Linked DNA regions of Collimonas fungivorans. The protein of the gene in region 1 interacts with the protein of each later gene in a pairwise test. Links are inferred from orthologs where the notes say so. Each region holds a gene or a part of one and is shown on either strand. Other genes may lie near its edges.

The links. The genes of interacting proteins can lie anywhere in the genome.
Region 2: the proteins of acpP (region 1) and ybgC interact in binary tests that used the Escherichia coli proteins (3 or more experiments, as listed by UniProt). The link is inferred for Collimonas fungivorans from one-to-one orthologs.

The regions. Positions count from the first base shown.
Region 1 is NZ_CP013232.1:3,861,277-3,866,820, forward strand. Bases 1,357-4,107 are described here. They hold acpP (acyl carrier protein), read right to left. Parts: upstream 2,977-4,107; coding sequence 2,737-2,976; downstream 1,357-2,736. Other genes in these bases: CFter6_RS25715 (flagellar hook-length control protein), read right to left, coding at 1,357-1,396; fabF (beta-ketoacyl-ACP synthase II), read right to left, coding at 1,465-2,706; fabD (ACP S-malonyltransferase), read right to left, coding at 3,978-4,107. Outside these bases: CFter6_RS16610 (sigma-E factor negative regulatory protein), read right to left, coding at 1-141; RNA polymerase sigma factor RpoE, read right to left, coding at 196-798; more of CFter6_RS25715, read right to left, coding at 911-1,356; more of fabD, read right to left, coding at 4,108-4,910; CFter6_RS16640 (beta-ketoacyl-ACP synthase III), read right to left, coding at 5,006-5,544. UniProt on the Escherichia coli protein: Carrier of the growing fatty acid chain in fatty acid biosynthesis.
Region 2 is NZ_CP013232.1:4,401,334-4,405,616, forward strand. Bases 1,397-4,283 are described here. They hold ybgC (tol-pal system-associated acyl-CoA thioesterase), read left to right. Parts: upstream 1,397-2,548; coding sequence 2,549-3,019; downstream 3,020-4,283. Other genes in these bases: CFter6_RS19245 (SDR family NAD(P)-dependent oxidoreductase), read left to right, coding at 1,697-2,443; tolQ (protein TolQ), read left to right, coding at 3,243-3,944; CFter6_RS19260 (biopolymer transporter ExbD), read left to right, coding at 3,944-4,283. In the rest of the region: CFter6_RS19240 (TonB-dependent receptor), read right to left, coding at 1-1,337.

The DNA.
Region 1 (5,544 bases):
GCCTATCTGGTGATAGACGTCCCACGTGTCGCGGCCATCCGCTTGACGCAAAGCCGCCAGTGCCATATCCACATAGGCGTTGGACAATTCCCCGTCAGCCAAGGCAGAGATCTGCTCTTGGGTTATATCTTTGGTATTCATAAGTCACCTTAAAACCTGGCCAACCCCTTCGTTCCCGAAAAACCGCTATCTTTTTTACCAACGTTTGTCGATGGCCGTATCCAGCAATGGCCTCAACTTATCTGCGATAGCTTCCCGTGCTCTAAATATCCGACTGCGTACCGTTCCTATCGGACATCCCATTGCTTCAGCAATTTCGTCATAACTCAATCCCTCAATCTCGCGCAAGGTAATCGCCGTACGCAGTTCTGCCGGCAACGCCTCCATCGCAGTATTCACGGTTTGTGCTATCTGCTTGGTGGCCAGCAAGGATTCTGGAGTGTTTATATCCCTTAGTTGCTCGCCATCGTCAAAAGTTTCTGCTTCCTCTGAATTTGCCTCGGTTGAGGTGGGCGCCCTGCGCCCTTGCGTCACCAGATAGTTCTTGGCGGTATTAATGCCAATTCGATACAACCAGGTATAAAAGGCCGAGTCGCCCCTAAACTGAGGCAGCGCCCGGTAAGCCTTGATAAAGGCTTCCTGCACAACATCCTCGGCTTCTGCCTGGTCGCGCACCAGCCGCGAAACAAGACGCATCAGCTTGCGTTGGTATTTAATAACCAAGAGCTCGAACGCCTTCTTATCGCCACGCTGTACACGCTCGACAAGCAGTTGATCAATTTCGCGTTCTGTCGTCAATCCCCATTCCCTTGTTTTGTTGCGGCTTGCATACGGGCGCGGAAATAGATAGTAAGCAATAACAAAAGTTCAATAACATGCTTATTCATTATCCAATCCAGAGAGTCCCGCCTTATTTGCCCGCGTTCGGCCGTGATTGCGATGCAATCCAGCGACATGCCACGGATAAATTTCTGAAAGTATCGTGAGACACACAATCAGGCAGTATAGCGATTGTTCGGACCGAGCCACTATCCAATCGAAGGCGCAGCAGCAGTAAATGTGACCAGAGAGTAGTGCCTTCAAGCAACTTCGCTGGCGATGGTATCTGTTTTGCAGTGGGCATGGCCTGCGCGATTGCCATATCGGCAATCCTGATGCAGCCGCTTCCGGAAATATCGATGTGAACTGCACGCCTGCCACGATAGTAGCGCGTTATTCCGTAAATAGCCGCTGCCAAACACAGCAAGGCCAGAGCAAGGCGCTCGGGTAACGCCAGATCGCCGACGCCGCCGGCGGCAATCAGGACGCCTGTCGATGCAGCCAGCAGGCATTGCAGGCTAACCAGCGCTGACAATACCCTGGAGGGCTGGATCACGGTTGACAGGGAGATCGACATCGTGACGAACTTAAAACGAATTTCGAACCGGCATCCGCGGAAGCCGGTTCGAAGCCTGCAGCAAAAGTCTAGATTTTGCCAAAAACCAGGGTGCCATTCGTGCCGCCAAAGCCGAATGAGTTTTTGACCGCGATGTCTATTTTCATGTCCCGCGCAGTATTGGCGCAGTAATCAAGATCGCATTCAGGATCCTGGTTGAAAATATTGGTGGTCGGCGGCGAGATCTGATTGTGCAAAGCCAGCACGGTAAACACCGACTCCAGGCCACCGGCGCCGCCCAGCAAATGGCCGGTCATCGACTTGGTCGAATTGACCACCAGTTTGTAAGCGTGGTCGCCGAAAGCCGCCTTGATCGCTTCCGTTTCGTTCTTGTCGCCCAGAGGGGTCGACGTACCGTGCGCATTCAGGTACTGCACCTGGTCAGGGTTGATGCCGGCATCGCGCAAGGCATTGCCTACGCAGCGACGCGGACCGTCCAGGCTTGGCGCAGTCATGTGGTAAGCATCGCCGCTCATGCCGAAGCCTAGCAGTTCCGCGTAAATCTTGGCGCCACGCGCCTTGGCGTGTTCGTATTCTTCGAGCACCAGCACGCCGGCGCCCTCGCCCAATACAAAACCGTCGCGGTCCTTGTCCCACGGACGCGAGGCGGTAGCGGGATCGTCATTACGCGCCGACAAGGCACGCGCCGACGCAAAACCGCCAACCCCCAGCGGCGATACGCTGGATTCCGCACCGCCGGCGATCATCACGTCGGCATCGCCGTACTGGATCATGCGGCCGGCTGCACCGATACAATGCAAGCCCGTGGTGCAGGCAGTCACGATCGCCAGATTCGGTCCTTTCAGACCGTATTTGATCGACAGGTTGCCGGAAATCATGTTGATGATCGATGCCGGGATGAAGAACGGACTGATCCGGCGCGGGCCGCGAGCAGTCAGTTCGGCATGCGTTTCTTCGATCAACGGCAAGCCGCCAATGCCGGAGCCGATGATGACGCCTATCCGCTCAGCATTAGTTTCAGTTACTTCCAGGCCACTGTCTTGCATCGCCTGCATCCCCGCCGCCATGCCATAGTGGATAAAAGTATCCATATGCCGTGCTTCTTTGGCGGGAATGTAATCTTCGATATTGAAGCCCTTCACTTCTCCCGCAAAACGCGTGGAAAAAGCGGTGGCGTCAAACTTAGTGATGGCTGCGATCCCTGATTTGCCTGAGATAATCGCACTCCACGCATCGGCAATCGTATTGCCGACCGGTGAAATGCAACCCAGGCCAGTGATCACAACGCGACGTTCACGTGTGCGGCTCAAGCGGTTCTCCTGGATACATTCAAAGCTTGCTTAGGCCTTAACGTGAGCCGTAGCGTAATCGATAGCCTGTTGCACTGTAGTGATCTTTTCAGCTTGTTCGTCAGGGATTTCCATTTCGAACTCATCTTCCAGCGCCATCACCAGTTCAACTGTATCGAGCGAATCAGCACCCAGGTCGTTGACAAACGACGACTCGGTCTTGATGTCAGCTTCTGCGACGCCCAGTTGCTCAGCGACGATTTTTTTAACGCGTTGTTCGATATCGGACATGTGATGCCTCCATTAGGTTACAGAAAGTGCGCGCATTTTAGCAGGTTTGCGCATTGAAAATTTACTTTCGACATTAGTCTTTAATATTTAACAAAACTACGTCAAAAGCTTCTAAATAGGTACAACTTACATTTAACAACCGTAGGGTGGGCACAAATGCCCACGCGAACCCCGGCTTCAAATCACAACTGATGGGCACTGCATGCCCACCCCACAACTTGCTTCAGCTCACGCTTCAACTCATATACATGCCGCCATTTACGTGCAAAGTGCTGCCCGTAATGTAGCCGGCCTGCGGCGACGCCAGGAAAACCACAGCCGCCGCCACGTCTTCCGCGGCGCCCAGCCGTCCCAGCGGGATCTGCTGCAGCAATGCCGCGTGCTGCTCTTCACCCAGGGACTTGGTCATGTCGGTATCGATAAAACCTGGCGCAACGCAGTTGACCGTAATATTGCGGCTGCCGATCTCGCGCGCCAGCGCACGGCTCATGCCGGAGACCCCGGCCTTGGCAGCAGCATAATTCATTTGCCCGGATTGCCGGCCGAACCGACCACCGAAGTGATATTGATGATGCGGCCATGCTTGGCCTTCATCATGCCACGCAAGACGGCGCGCGACAAACGCGCCACCGCGGTCAGGTTGGTGGAAATGACGGCGTCCCAGTCCTCGTCCTTCATGCGCATCGCCAGCTGATCCTTGGTGATGCCTGCATTATTGACAAGAATCGACAATCCGCCGAATTCCTTATGCGCCAGCTCGACCGCCGCCGCACAGCCGGCTGCATCGTTCACATCCAGCACGATGCCGCGGCCATTGCCCGGCTGGCTAGCCTCCAGGTATTCGGCGATTGCCGCCGCACCAGCCTCGGAAGTTGCCGTGCCGACCACTTTGGCGCCACGCTGCAGCAACTGCAACGCAATGGCCCGGCCGATGCCGCGCGATGCGCCGGTAACCAAAGCTACCTGGCCACTCAAATCCTGCAAAACGGTATTTGGTAAAGTCACTTGAAAGTCTCCAACATTTTATCCAGCGACGCCTGGTCGACAATCATGTCGCCGATCAGGCTGTCATTAATACGCTTGGTCAAGCCAGCAAGAACCTTGCCCGGACCGCATTCCACCACATGGGTGACGCCTTCGGCGGCAATTTTCTGCACCGTTTCCACCCAGCGCACCGGGCTGGCTGCCTGCCGCACCAGCGCATCCTTGATGGCTGCCGGATCATTGACGATGGCGACATCGACGTTATTGATCAGTGCAATCTGCGGCGCGGCAAAAACCAGGTCTTGCATGTATTCACGCAAACGATCCGATGCCGGCTTCAGCAACGAGGAATGAAATGGGGCCGATACCGGCAATGGCAAGGCACGTTTTGCACCTTTTTCCTTGGCAGCAGCGCAAGCCCGCTCTATCGCTCCCTTGTGGCCGGCGATGACCACCTGCGCCGGCGCATTGAAATTCACCGCCTCGACGATTTCGCCCTGGGCAGCCGCCGCGCAGACCGCACGCACGTCTTCATCCGCCAGACCCAGAATAACCGCCATGCCGCCCTGCCCGACCGGCACCGCTTGCTGCATCGCCTGTGCCCGGAACCGCACCAGCGGCACAGCATCCTTGAACGCGATCACGCCGGCGGCGACCAGCGCCGAATATTCGCCCAGGCTGTGCCCGGCCACCAGCGCCGGCGCCTTGCCGCCGGCAGCCAGCCAGGCCCGGTAGCAGGCGACTGCTGCGGTCAGCATGACCGGCTGCGTATTGGTAGTCAGGTCCAGCTCTTCTTTCGGCCCTTCGGCAATCAGCTTGCCGAGATCGAACTGCAGCGCCTCGGAAGCTTCTGCGACAGTATCTTTTACTACCGGGTTATCGGCAAAACCGTTCAGCATGCCAACGGCTTGCGAACCCTGGCCCGGAAAAACAAACGCGAATTTATTCATGCCTTACCTAAATGGGTATCAAATTTATCAAACAGCTTGCCGCGATGCCATGACCGCAGAGCGGGCCGCGAGCAACGCTTCCGCACTCAAGGTCCTTACATGCGGGCCAGGATGGCGCCCCAGGTAAAGCCGCCGCCTACGCCTTCCATCATGACGTTGTGGCCGGGCTTGACGCGGCCATCGCGTACAGCCTGGTCCAGCGCCAGCGGAATCGAAGCTGCCGAAGTATTGCCATGCTGGTCCACCGTCACCACCATGCGCTCGTTGTCCAGGCCCAGTTTGCGGGCGGTGCTTTGCATGATGCGGATATTGGCCTGGTGCGGAATCAGCCAGTCGATCTCGGAAGCCGACATGCCGGCTATCTGCAAGGTTTCGTTGGCGACTTTTTCCAATACCGAGACCGCCAGCTTGAATACTGCCTGGCCGTCCATATACAAATAAGCGCTGCCCTCGACCACGCCGGAATTGACCTTGCCGGGAACGCACAGGATGTCCTTGTGGCGGCCGTCGGCATGCAGCTTGGTGGCGAGAATGCCTGGCTCGGCGGAAGCTGTCATGACTACCGCTCCGGCGCCGTCGCCAAACAGCACGCAAGTGGTGCGGTCTTCAAAATTCAGGATGCGCGAAAAAACCT
Region 2 (4,283 bases), 540 kb from region 1 along the record:
AGCTCGCCGAACACAGCTTTCTGCTCGGTGCGGTAGTGGCGCTCGCTGAAGTAGGAATTGTCGTTCGGGAAGGCGATGCCGAGTTGGCCCGGATCGGCCGGATTGGCGCCGAACGCGGCGTAAGTGGCATTGAGGCCGAAGATCGGCTCGTTGTCGGTCACATTGGTATGCAGGTTGGCGTAATAGACGCCGCCCAGCCAGGTGAAAGGCGAGGCTTTCTGGTCGTACGGCTTGGAAGTGACGCGGAATTCCTGCGAGAACTGCCGTATCTGGTTCTGCAGGTACACCGCGGACGGCAAGGCGCCGATTGCAGCGGCGAGGCCAGGCGGCGTATCCGGCACCGCCGAACCGAGGTTGTTGACGGTGGTGCCGTCCTGGGTGCGGTTGAAGGTGCGCTGGTAAAAACTGGAAACCGAGATCAGGTCGGCCTGGCCGAGGTCGTAATTGACGGTCAGGCTGGGCACCAGCAGGCGGTCGTTGCCCGGTTCGCGCACCAGCTTGCTGGTCTGGTTCTTGGGCAGGTCCAGGTAGGAGGCATCGATATCCTTGGAATTGACTTCCTGGTAGAACACCGAGGGCGTGATGCTCAGGTTGCGGGTCGGCTGCCATTTCATGGCCAGCTTCACCACGCTGGAATCCTGGGAATTGATGCCGGAAGCAATCACGTTGCCGGTGGTTGGCGATACCTGGTCGATATACCCGCTCTCATGGCCGGTCTGGATGCCGATGCGCAGCGCCAGTTCGCCCGGGATCAGAGGCTGGTTGACGACGCCGTTGACGGTGTAGTTGGTGCCGCCGCCCTTGGTGCCCGAGACTTCGGAATAGAAACTGGCTTCGCGTTCCTTCAGGCTGGGCTGGTTGCTGATGAACTTGATGGTGCCGCCCATCGAACTGGCGCCGTACAGTGTGCCCTGCGGGCCGCGCAGCACTTCGATGCGGTCGATGTCGAAGAATTTCGGTTCGGAACTGCCCATGCTGTACAGGTTGCGCGTGGTCATCGAGACGTCGTCCAGGTAGACGCCGACGGTGGCCGAACCGGCGGCCGAACTGATGCCGCGGATTTCAATGTTGCTGAGGCCGGCGCCGGAGCCGCTGGCGCCGGAGAACGAGATGTTCGGCATGGCCCGCGTCACGTCTGCAAAATTGTTGATGTGCGCTGCCTGCAATTCCTCGCCGCTGATCACCGAAATGCTCAGCGGCACCTTGCTCGCATCTTCCTTGCGCTTTTGCGCCGTGACGAGCACAGCTTCAATCTGGTCGCTTTGCTTCGCCGATTTTTTCGCCTCGGGTGCGGCGGCGGTATCGGCCGGAAGCTGTTGTGCTGAAGACGTAGCCAACAGTAATGTGGAAGTTGCTGCGGCCACAGCAATCGCACAGGTCAGATTCGAGGAACCAGGTCTCATTGTTTTATAACCCTATGGTAGGCAGCAGTGAAAAATGCTTATCAGCAATATTTATGCCACGTGCGGCTCTCCTGCAAAAGGGGCATTGCTGCCGGCGGCACTTCTGGGCACCAAGCTCAGGGACTGTTTTTTTGTCACGTTCTGGTGCGGCTTGCACCAAAGCAAATACGAAGCTGTACTTCGGCGTACTTCAGCGCACTTCCGCGATAGGCAATGGCGGCCCGGCAAATTGGGCTACAATTTCCGGCTGGACCAATACCGCAATCCAATACGCAACAACAGGAGCATTGACCATGATTGTCTTGATTACCGGTGCAACCGCCGGCTTCGGCGCCGAAATGGCTCGTAAATTCACCAAGAACGGCCATCAGGTCATCGCTACCGGCCGCCGCAAGGACCGGCTGGACCAGCTGGCCGCCGAACTGGGCGCGGCAGTGCTGCCTATCGTCATGGACGTCACCGACAAGGCTTCGATCAGCAGCGCGCTGGCGGCGCTGCCGGCGGCATGGCAGGACATCGACGTGCTGGTCAATAACGCCGGCCTGGCGCTGGGCGTGGAATCGGCGCAGCAAGCCTCGCTGGAAGAATGGGAAACCATGATCGAGACCAATTGCAAGGGCCTGGTGACCATGACCCGCCTGGTGTTGCCTGGCATGGTGGCGCGCGGACGCGGCACGGTGATCAACCTCGGCTCCATCGCCGGCGAATACCCTTACCCGGGCGGCAATGTGTACGGCGCCACCAAGGCTTTCGTCAAGCAGTTCACGCTCAACCTGCGCGCCGACCTGGTGGGTACCGGCGTGCGCGCTACCGATATCGCGCCCGGCTTGTGCGGCGGCACCGAATTCTCCAATGTGCGCTACCGCGGCAACGACGAAGCCGCCGCCAAGGTCTATGAAGGCACGCAGCCGCTGACGCCGGGCGATATCGCTGACACTGCCTACTGGGTGGCTACCCTGCCGGCCCACATCAATATCAACCGCATTGAAATGATGCCTACCTGCCAGGGTTTTGCCGGCATGAGCATCAAGCGCAACTGAGCCCGAGCGTAGGGTGGGCACCCCGTGCCACACGGATATGCCGCGACAACGCCTGGGCACAAGCGCCCACCCTACCCTCCCATACAAGCAAAGCATTCCATACCAATGAACAAGATGACTTCCGTCCCGCATGCAGACTTCAGCTGGCGTATCCGGGTCTACTATGAAGACACCGATACCGGCGGCGTGGTGTTCTACGCCAACTACCTGAAATTTTTCGAGCGCGCACGCACGGAATGGCTGCGCGCGGCCGGCATCGGCCAGCGCACCCTGGAACAGACTGACGGCGTCATGTTTATCGTCAAAAGCACCAGCGTTGACTATCATGCACCGGCCAAACTGGATGACCAGCTGGAACTGACGGTCGTGGTTGAGCGCCTTGGCCGCGCCAGCGTCGATTTCATCCAGCAAGCCTGGCGCCTGGGCGAAGATAAGCCGACCCTGCTGGCAACCGGCCGCATCAGCGTGGCCTGTGTCAACGCCGCTACCTTCCGGCCGCAAGGCATTCCGAAACAGGTGTTGCACAATATCAAGCCTGGCGCCCGGCAGGCGGCAACGACAGCCGCAGCGGCATAAAGCTTGCTTTAATATACTCGGCAAAATGGTTCCATACGGCAATCCTTGAACCTTCAGGCATCCGGTGTGGTCTGAGCAACATTGCAACAAATCCGGGGCAGGCGATAACGTCCGGTAACAATTCCTTCACCAATTGCTAATTTGGCGGTAAGCACTTTACGTTTACAATTCATTGTTTAAGTCTTTTACTTAAACCTAAGACCATTCCTCAAGACCGCTATCCATGAATGTCACCCAAGATCTTTCGTTTATCACCCTCATTACCAATGCTTCAGTATTAGTACAGCTAGTCATGGCGCTGCTGCTGGCAGTCTCCGTGATGAGCTGGACTTATATTTTCCGCAAGATGTTCGCGATCCGCAGCGCTCGTTCGCAGACGGAAGAGTTCGAGCGCGCATTCTGGTCCGGCGGCAACCTGGCTACCCTGTACCAGGACGCCACCTCGAACCGCCGCAAAGGCGCTGGGCAAACCGGTGCGCTGGAACGCATTTTCGAAGCCGGCATGGATGAGTTCAACAAGGTCAAGGCTTCGCTCGGCCACAAGAGCGCGGGCGACTCCGCCGCCTTGCTGGACGGCGCCCGGCGCGCCATGCGCGCGGCTTACCAGCGGGAAATGGATGCGCTGGAATCGCACCTGGCTTTCCTCGCTTCGGTCGGCTCGGTGTCGCCTTATGTCGGCCTGTTCGGCACCGTGTGGGGCATCATGAATGCTTTCCGCGGCCTGGCAAACGTGCAACAAGCTACGCTGGCAGCGGTTGCGCCCGGCATCGCCGAAGCCCTGATCGCCACCGCGATCGGCCTGTTCGCCGCGATTCCGGCGGTGGTTGCCTACAACCGTTTCTCGCACGATGTCGACCGCCTGGCCATCCGCTTCGAGAGCTTCATCGAAGAATTCTCCAACATCTTGCAACGTCAGGCGCGCTAATGTCCGGCTCCTCATCCATGCGCGGCGGCCGCACCCGCAAATTCAAGGCGGACATCAACGTCGTTCCGTACATCGACGTGATGATGGTATTGCTGGTGATTTTCATGGTGTCGGCGCCGCTGACCAATCCGAGCGTGATCAATTTGCCGAATGCGGCGAAATCGGCGACCCCGCCCACCGAATACATCGAAATCACCCTGAAGCCGGGCGACCTTACCAGCGTGCGCATCAACGGCCAGAAAAGCGGCACCAGCAAGGCCGAGAGCGTGCCGCGCAACGGCTTGAAGCAGAAGCTGCAGCTGCTGCATGCCGACAAACCCGAGATGCCGGTGATGATTT